DNA from 3 places in the Paenibacillus sp. RS8 genome. Region 2 is predicted to be linked to each of the others. Evidence: riboswitches for the same ligand, from Rfam matches in the RefSeq annotation. Region 2 holds a riboswitch; each other region holds the start of a gene.

Region 1 (3,249 bases), 170 kb from region 2:
GTTGGCACAGGTGATTTCTTATAGTGCAGGGACAGCGAACAGCTTTATTTTGAATAAAAAAGTTACCTTCAAGGATCACAATCGTGGCAGTAAAGAGGGCTTTGATAAGGCTCAGTTGCTGAAGTTTATCATACTGAATCTGGTAGTGCTCGGAATATCGCTGTTGCTAATGCATCTGTTGACTGACAAACTAGGCATTCAAGTGTTGATCTCTAAGGTATTAGTAACGTTTGTGACGGTGATCATTAACTTCTTCGGAAGTCGTAAATGGGTATTCTAAAGTGCAGTAGAACCAATCCACGGAGGTGAAAATCATGCGTAAATTCTCGTATGTGCTCATACTGGCTGGGATCCTTATCATGCTCTATCCAAAAGCTAACGAATGGTATAACGACTGGCAGCAGGAGAAGCTATTAGAAACGGCTGAACTGAGCACCATCGAAAGCACTCCACCACCTGATCTGAAGAGTAGATATGCCGAGGTCACTCAGCTACTAGCAGAGGAATCCGTTCTAGATGCACAGGCACAGCCTCAAGAAACAGAAAAGCCAGAACCGGAGATTGAAGTGGGCGGCAAAGTTATCGCATTAATAGAGATTGATAAGATTGATCTGAAGCTGCCAGTATTAGAAGGAGCAACAAAAGCAAATATGAAGCATGCTGCGGCGCATATGAAAGAAACGGCCCCGCTTGGAGAAATCGGGAACGCCGCAATAGCTGCTCATAGAGCTAGAACTACGGGCAGATTGTTTAACAGATTGAATGAAGTTGTGGTTGGGGATGTAATCACGGTAAAAACGAGCGATCAGGTATATAATTACGAGGTTTATGATATTTCTGTTGTACTTCCCAGTGATGTGTCTGTTCTTGACGGGAATAACAAGGATAAGATTCTTACTCTAATTACGTGTGACCCACTAGTAGATCCTACACATCGTTTGATTGTTCATGCTAAGCTTACCTAATAGTTGATGAGAAATGACAAGAGAACTGAAATACAGAGAGATAACTATAAAATAATAGTAAAACTAGCAATTTTGTTCTTGTTTACGAGGATAAATATGGTAGTATAAGACTATAAAAGCTAAACACGATAAACGGCAAACCTATCGAAAGGTAGGGACGCAAAGCTAAAGGGCCTTCCCGTAAGGATGGCAGCCAGTTACCGAATGAAGAGGCTTTTTTTGTTTTTATAAAATATATAAGAACCTAAGATTCATATTTCTACTTGGACTGATTCTGTTAATTTGTCTAGCGAAATTAGAACAGATAGAGCTTATACGATAACGGCAAACCTATCGAAAGGTAGGGACGCAAAGCTAAAGGGCCTTCCCGAAAGGATGGCAGCCAGCTACCGAAAGGAGTTTTATCCGTGAAAAAGGTTTATTTTATGATGGTGGCGCTGTTCGTGCTGATTACTTCGGTTCCAGTAAGCACAGCTCAAGCTGCAAGTGCAGATTCAAACTGGTTGAATACATCCAAATTGGCTCAGGGTGTAATCGGTATTAACTACGATATTCCAAAAGATAAAAGAGTTAAGCTGATGATCACAAAAGATAACAGTAGCTATACATACAATTTATATGCTTCTGGACAAGCTGAAGACTTCCCTTTGCAACAAGGGAATGGGACTTATAAAGTTTCTGTTCTTGAGAATACAACGGGTAATAAATATAAGGCTCTCTATTCTGAAGTAGTAGATTTAACTATGAACGACTCAAATTCCGTATATTTGGGCTCTGTACAGAATGTGAAATGGAGTTCTTCTGATAAAGCAATCGTTAAGGCTAAAGAGCTTACAAAAGGTAAAACAACAGATGAAGAGAAAGTTAAAGCAATCTATAACTATGTAGTTGCTAATGTGCAATATGATTATTCTCTTGCTAATAATGTAACAACAGATTACATTCCGAACATTAACAACACTTTGAATACTAAAAAGGGAATCTGCTATGACTATGCTTCTCTTTTTGCCGCAATGCTGCGTAGTGTAGATGTGCCTGCTAAATTGGTGATGGGGAATACTAGCTACGTTACGCAATACCATGCATGGAATGAAGTATTAATGGATGGGAAATGGGTTACTATTGATACCACGGTAGATGCATCGGCAGCGAAGAGTAAGAAGAATACGGATTTTATTAAGGCTTCAAGTAAGTATACTGCAGCAAAATACTATTAATTTGAAACGCTAGAATCATAACTCTATTAAATAAACAACTAGCTTAATTATTAAGCTAGTTGTTAATTTTTCTATTAGGGGTTGCTTTTCTATGAGTAGATAGGTTATTATAGTTAAGCGTTGTTAGACAGCGTACAGGCAATGTTTGAGAGAGTTATATAAACGGCTTTCGAAAAATAAAGCTTGCATTACTGAGAATAACGTGATATATTATAAGAGTTGCTGCTGAGACATTAAACGGCGCCAACGAGAACTTGATCTTTGAAAACTGAACAACGAGTGAGTAGGAAATCACGAAAGTGAAATCCAAAACTGATGAGTTTCACAGCGTATTTTACGCTTTTGAAATTTCATCGTGAGAATTAATTTTCTCGTCAGATGTTTCAAAATGAGCATATCGCTCTTTTCAATACTAATTGGAGAGTTTGATCCTGGCTCAGGACGAACGCTGGCGGCGTGCCTAATACATGCAAGTCGAGCGGAGTTATTTTGAAAGCTTGCTTTCAAAATAACTTAGCGGCGGACGGGTGAGTAACACGTAGGCAACCTGCCCCTTAGACTGGGATAACTACCGGAAACGGTAGCTAATACCGGATAATTTCTTTTTTCTCCTGAAGGAAGAATGAAAGACGGAGCAATCTGTCACTGAGGGATGGGCCTGCGGCGCATTAGCTAGTTGGTGGGGTAACGGCCCACCAAGGCGACGATGCGTAGCCGACCTGAGAGGGTGAACGGCCACACTGGGACTGAGACACGGCCCAGACTCCTACGGGAGGCAGCAGTAGGGAATCTTCCGCAATGGACGAAAGTCTGACGGAGCAACGCCGCGTGAGTGATGAAGGTTTTCGGATCGTAAAGCTCTGTTGCCAGGGAAGAACGTCCGGTAGAGTAACTGCTACCGGAGTGACGGTACCTGAGAAGAAAGCCCCGGCTAACTACGTGCCAGCAGCCGCGGTAATACGTAGGGGGCAAGCGTTGTCCGGAATTATTGGGCGTAAAGCGCGCGCAGGCGGTCATTTAAGTCTGGTGTTTAAACCTTGGGCTCAACCTAAGGTCGCACTGGAAAC
Region 2 (3,249 bases):
GGGACTGGACTTGATTCTCCCGTTTTCGGAAGTTCATCCACAGGTGGATTACCTAGCGGGATTGTATCATCCACCACGGCGATATCCTCTGGTGACGGTGTTGGCGTTACCTCCGTTACTGATCCTAATGGGATCTCGTCATCATCAACAAGCACCTCTGTACTACCCGACGGTGTTGGTGTTGGTACTGGTACTGGCGTCGATGAAGCTACAGGTCCAAGTGGCACAGGGTCATCATTAACGACGATAATGCCAATTACGGAGGATGGCGTTGGTGTTGGGAATACCGGAGCCACCGGTGACGGAGTCGGTGTTGGTGTTACCTCAGACGACGGAGTCGGCGTTGGTGTTGCCTCAGACGACGGAGTCGGTGTTGGTGTTGCCTCAGACGACGGAGTCGGCGTTGGTGTTGCTTCAGACGACGGAGTCGGCGTTGGTGTTGCCTCAGACGACGGAGTCGGCGTTGGTGTTGCCTCAGACGACGGAGTCGGCGTTGGTGTTGGCGTCACGTCCGGCGTTGGTGTTGGCGTTACGTCCGGCGTTGGTGTTGGCGTCACGTCCGGCGTTGGCGTTGGCGTCACAGTCGGCGTTGGTGTTGGCGTCACGTCCGGCGTTGGTGTTGGCGTCACAGTCGGCGTTGGTGTTGGCGTCACGTCCGGCGTTGGTGTTGGTGTCACGTCCGGCGTTGGTGTTGGCGTCACAGTCGGCTTTGGTGTTGGCGTCACAGTCGGCGTTGGTGTTGGCGTCACGTCCGGCGTTGGTGTTGGTGTCACAGTCGGCGTTGGTGTGTGTGTTGGTTTTGGTGTGTGCGTTGGTTTCGGCGTTGGTGTTGGCTTCGGCGTTGGTGTTGGTTTCGGCGTTGGTGTTGGTTTCGGCGTTGGTGTTGGTTTCGGCGTTGGTGTTGGCTTCGGCGTTGGTGTTGGTTTCGGCGTTGGTGTTGGTTTCGGCGTTGGTGTTGGTTTCGGCGTTGGTGTTGGTTTCGGCGTTGGTGTTGGTTTCGGCGTTGGTGTCACGGTCGGTGTTGGCGTCACGGTCGGCGTTGGTGTCACGCACGGCGTCGGTGTTGGTGTCACGGTCGGCGTTGGTGTTGGCGTCACAGTCGGCGTCGGTGTTGGCGTCACAGTCGGCGTCGGTGTTGGTGTCACAGTCGGTGTTGGTGTCACGGTCGGCGTCGGTGTTGGTGTCACGGTCGGCGTCGGTGTTGGTGTCACGGTCGGCGTCGGTGTTGGCGTCACAGTCGGCGTCGGTGTTGGCGTCGCAGTCGGCGTTGGTGTTGGTGTCACGGTCGGCGTTGGTGTCGGAGGTGGTTCCTCCCCTCCATATGGATACCAATGCATCTGTACCCCACCAGCAAATCCCTTTGCAATCAGTGTCCCATGCAGTTCACCAGAATTATAAGTTACTTTCGCATGCGGAGCTAGGATAGTTCCTTCTATCGTTAAACTTCCTATGTTTACAGTGCTAGCTTCATAAAAATTAAATAATACCTTGTTAGGGCTGCCTCCCCATATTTGAAAACTTGGAATTTCAACTGAACTTCCACTAACGTTAACGATAACTGTGGCGTTATTTGCAATATTAAACTGTAAGCCATTAGCATTAGCGAAATCGGCAGCACTTAGATTAAGAACGTTAAATGATTCCGGAGCATCAATTGTTATTTTCCCATATTCCTTTTTGAAAGTTCCAACTGTAGTAAGTGAAGAGAATTCATTAGAACGTCCGATAAGAAATTGCTCTTCAGCATCAAAATCAATAGGCGTTCCTTTTCTCGCTGGTTCTTTAAGATCTACACCGTTGCTGGAAAAAACACCACCATAAACGGATGCTCCATGAATAGTACCATTAGTAAAAGTAATGTCATTACCAGCAATAAGGACATCTCCACCTGGATTATCCTTGGATACGCCGTAATTCTGCAATGTAATGTTACCTTTGGCGGCAAGGCGCCCATGAACCTGATCATTAGATTGTTTGAAATCCCCAAAAATAAAAGTATTAAAATTCCCTGCAATACCTAACACAGGTGTAGGAGTATAGGGAGGTACCTCCCCTGCTGCATTTACCAAATGCCCTCCGGAAAGTCCATTGCCTACCATTAAAGCCCCCGCTAATACTAGTGAGAGTAGCGGTTTTATTCTTCTTTTCAAAAAGCACACCTCCTAAATCTATCATTTATATCTAATCAGAATAATTACCAGAAACTCTAAAAGACCTAACAACAAAAAAGACCGCCAAAAAAGAAGTAGAATTCCCTTCTCATGGCAGTCGGACGGTCATAGTGTCCTTAAGACACTTTAGACTCCTGGACTTTGCGTCCCACCCTTTCGGGCGGTTTGCTATTATCATGATTATATATGTATACCCTTTGCAAAATAGAACCGGCAGTTTAAGCATCCTATTAAATAATCGTCTATGACTTTTAATACTTTTGAACTAATAATAGTTTAGCGCTCCGCCCCCACAAATGTCAATCAATTCCTTTTAATAATCATACACATTAACCAGCACAAAAAAAGCACCTAAAGGCGCTTCACGCAAAAGTTTTTATTCAATTTTAAAGTAACTGTATATAGCCTAATATCGATATCCATAATGGAATACTAAAAATCAAACCAAATACCAATCCACGGCGGAGACTTCCTTCCTCTCTCATCCTAATTCTCCTTTTCATAAGCCTAAATCATTAATTTTTATTATTACAATTTTAATATATTTTATTCTTTCTATTTTAGTTGTGAATTTAATCACATTGGACTGGCTGTTTAGAAATACCATTGATTATTTTTGGGATATCGGGGTAGAATACGAATATACGTTCCCATTAGAGGTGATGAGATTCATGCATAGAGCTGAAAGCAGAGACAACATGCTGGTGAAATCTTATTTATTGCTTCCGATGATTTTATCAGCTTTCGAACGGGACTCCGCCATTTTATCTACACATTTACGAACGCCCGCCCCCTATCTGGAGGTTCTTGGAACCGCCGCGGCAGTAGCTACAGCAGATCTAAGAGATGTTCGTTCGGAAATGAGAAAACGGGGAATCAAGGTATATGAGCAGAACAGGCTCAACACAGGGATAGAAGCCAAATTTATATGTCGCGGATACCATGAACGAATGCTGCTGTTAAACGACATCGTTGCTGCACAAGCTGCTATTCATATGCGCAGATATCTCGGGCTGGATATTTCATCTTTTAAGAGCTATGAAGGGCAGTATCAGATTAAGTAAAGCCGCGTAAAAAG
Region 3 (3,249 bases), 160 kb from region 2:
CGTTCTGAATTATTTAAAGGTGCCGGTGAGCTAGTGGATTCTGCCTGTCTATTCAGCCATTGCAATTCTTTTTCCTCATGCACATGCCCGAATTCATAGGCGATAGTTTTGGTATATGCCTGACGCATACGCTGAACAGCATCCCATCCGGTATGCACGTCATTCGGTGCATTCTCCCAAATGAGTGTGGCAGGTAATGCGATCAGATCCTCACGGGTCAGCCCATAAGTTTCAAGTTCGAGATATTTAGCCATGGGATTGTGGTCCCGCTCAAGCGGATCAATTTCAGCGGCCATATGGCCATATATACGAATATTAGCGATTAACTTGGAAGCTCTTACTGCTTTTCTAAGCCATTCGGTGTCTCCTGAAATGCGAGGCTGTGGAGCCGGTTCGCTATCCGGTGTTAATGGTGGGGGACCCGAATTTGTAAAAAGTTCGCGATAATTATTCTCTACGGTGGTTGGGTCTTTCACAAATTGCTCGTATCTTTCTTGAATGTAGCCTAAATTGGGTCCATAATACTTACTCCAAATGGATTCGTTATAGGGCTCTTTGGCTGCCATGAATACATCCTCCTCAACGGATGAACTCCATACGTGACATTTTGTGTCAATGCTTGTAGGAGCTGTGATGATTGCGGTTTCATTCCTCATCTTATTGTGCTACTTTCCACACATGTAATCAATTCATTCTTTCGTCTAATACGTTCGCAAAATGGTATGGGTTAGCTTGTTCTACTAAATAAAGAGTTGTTCTTTTTTATTACCCATTCTAAAGGCCTACTAAAATGATTCTATTATCCTTAATTTTAACTAAATAGGGAATTGGACATTGTTATATTGGCTTATATAATTTTATGAATAAGACGAGTATCGCGATAATAGGACAGGAAATTCTATAAAAGAACTTCTATTTTTTGTTTTTTAATGGAAAAACTAATCAGAAATCGACACACTTTTTCACTTTAGTATAGTATAATGTTATTGCAGTTAGCGTTTTTCATATATTTCAAAGTAGATCCTTTCACGTAAAGGGTCCAGTAAAAGGTAAACTTGCCGAAAGGCAGGGGCACAAAGTCGCGGGTCTAAGGTAGAAATACTATGACAGCCGGATTGCCTGGGGACGTAAAATCTTAGGAGGAGATTTTTTGGACAAGTCCAACCAGGGAAGCAACAGAGAACAGCAGGTCATTGATCTAGACGTAGAGTGGGTCCATTTATTATTAGCAGCTAAGAAGGCTGGCATAAAGGCAGATGAAATTCGTCGCTTCTTTCATGAGAAGACTGTGCAAGCCGTGCAGTAATACATTCAGAGCATTACATATCAAATGAGCACAGCGATAACTCGCTGTGCTTTTTTTCTTTATATAAGAAGTTATAAGTTTCAGATGAACACTGTCCTTATATTCTAGTAGAATATAAAACGCCTTCGCAGTCCATATAGGAGAACGAAGGCGCTTATGCTTGATAGTATGAGTAGAAGAGGATCTTATCAGATCAGATGGAAGGATTAATCCTTCTGATCCAGGCGCCATTTCTGGTAGTCCAGAAACTCCTTGAATTCGCGTTTGCTTATGCCTGAGGCCATAGCTTCCTGCACCAATCGGAACCATTCCGAATCTAAAGGTGATTCCTCAGCATCATTAGGTTCTCCATAGAGCAAAGCGTGGATGGATACCTGAAGCGCGTCGGCGATCTTTTCGATAAATTGGATTGAAGGATTGGATTGGATGTTTCTCTCCACATTGCTAAGATACGACTTAGCAACATCCGCTCTGTCCGCAAGCTCAGATAGGGACAATCCCTTTTCTAGGCGGAGATGCTGGATACGTTGGCCCATATTTTGTGGCACTATGCTGACGCCCCTCCGTAATTTTTGTTATTAGTATAGCAAATATCAATAAATTCGACAAAGATTATTGTAAAGAAAAAAGCAGCATCTACTTATCCGCTTTCCGGAATAAGAATCTGCTGCTCTTCGAATGGAAGACTTATTAGATTATTTAGCGGATCCAGCAGTTTGCTTACCTACGAAATCCCAAGTCAGAGTTAATGAATCTTTTTGGAAGTAGTTTTGCTCTTGGCCGTTATCAACAAATTCGAATTGAACGGTAAAGCTATCATTTGTGCCGGCCTTAATTCCAGATGCTTCGCTAGTACCCCAGATTGCATCAAGTCCAGTGTTTTTTACGAGATCCGGTGTCTGAGTCTTCAAATCGGCCAGGGTAGTTTCCCAAACTACTTTCTCTTCACTACCAGGTAAGATGCCGCTTTTATCTTTATTCACCAGGAATTTAACTTTGATGAATTTTGCCAAATCGTTAGCGCCGTTGTTACCACCTACATCATTAATAGAGGTAGCTGTTTTGAGGAGGATCGAACCGATATCAAGTGTACCGTCATTTTTTAGTTTGAAGTCTCTTTTGATCGTATCGCCTGGCTTCAGATCCTTCAAATCAACGATAACAGAAGGATCAGAGTTCAAATCCAGTGTACCTGCTGCGAATGTAGCGGTGCTTTGTGCAGTGTCGCTAAAGTAAGCGAAAGTTCCTCCACCAATCAATGATAAACCCAGTGCTGCAGATGCTACGCCAAGACCCAATGTTTTTTTGATACCCATAATTAAAATTCCTCCTCGGTTTTTGTGGTTTTTTTATAAAAGTTATATATTGTAACTTCCGGTTCGTAAGCGGAAGCGGACAATCAACGAATTACTGTATTTCAGTTGGAGGTGGAGAGGTGGGCAGTATAGCCGCATTTTTCTTTTCGAGTGCAGCTACAGCCTTCCATGATGAATACAGGGCATAGAGCAGGAGCATCAAGCCTGGTACGATCATGAGCACAACACTTCCAGCTTTGGAAACTGCGAAATTCATAGCGTAACCTACATAAGGTACGGTGACCCCTGCATACTCAGCTACAACATTCGTGGAACTGGTAGGGTTCATATCAGGCGCATCATTGTTATCGCCTTTCGTGCGATACATGGCTTCACCAGTAGCATTGTTCATTGTTGCTTCTACAACACGGTGAGTAATGAGCAGGTTTTCTTCATTTCTAAAGGTGATAACATCGCCTTTTTTGAAGCGATTCATATCTCCTCCGGGTTTTAAAGCGACAATCGATCCGGTTTGAATCCCTGGCTCCATCGAACCTGAGAGTACCGATTTGATCTGGTATCCGAAGAAGGCAGGTTCACCGCCGGAGGCCTTGGATAACACTACGGCTATCACCAGCAGAATAAAGA

What was found. A riboswitch is a leader RNA that binds a small molecule or an ion and turns the genes downstream of it on or off. The one in region 2 is predicted to bind cyclic di-GMP.
Region 1: another riboswitch for cyclic di-GMP. It lies ahead of ACDZ28_RS11650 (transglutaminase family protein); the one in region 2 lies ahead of ACDZ28_RS10875 (choice-of-anchor A family protein).
Region 3: another riboswitch for cyclic di-GMP. It lies ahead of ACDZ28_RS10065 (anti-repressor SinI family protein); the one in region 2 lies ahead of ACDZ28_RS10875 (choice-of-anchor A family protein).

The regions. Positions count from the first base shown of each region.
Region 1 is NZ_CP168131.1:2,289,401-2,292,649, forward strand. It holds gene ACDZ28_RS11640 (GtrA family protein) at 1-280, shown strand, start outside; gene ACDZ28_RS11645 (class D sortase) at 315-965, shown strand; cyclic di-GMP riboswitch class I at 1,090-1,170, shown strand; cyclic di-GMP riboswitch class I at 1,279-1,359, shown strand; gene ACDZ28_RS11650 (transglutaminase family protein) at 1,373-2,182, shown strand; rRNA gene ACDZ28_RS11655 (16S ribosomal RNA) at 2,596-3,249, shown strand, end outside.
Region 2 is NZ_CP168131.1:2,122,471-2,125,719, reverse strand. It holds gene ACDZ28_RS10875 (choice-of-anchor A family protein) at 1-2,150, opposite strand, end outside; cyclic di-GMP riboswitch class I at 2,261-2,351, opposite strand; gene ACDZ28_RS10870 (hypothetical protein) at 2,738-3,235, shown strand.
Region 3 is NZ_CP168131.1:1,967,144-1,970,392, forward strand. It holds gene ACDZ28_RS10060 (2-oxoglutarate dehydrogenase E1 component) at 1-566, opposite strand, end outside; cyclic di-GMP riboswitch class I at 1,039-1,123, shown strand; gene ACDZ28_RS10065 (anti-repressor SinI family protein) at 1,151-1,306, shown strand; gene ACDZ28_RS10070 (helix-turn-helix domain-containing protein) at 1,513-1,842, opposite strand; gene ACDZ28_RS10075 (TasA family protein) at 2,002-2,622, opposite strand; gene sipW (signal peptidase I SipW) at 2,714-3,249, opposite strand, start outside.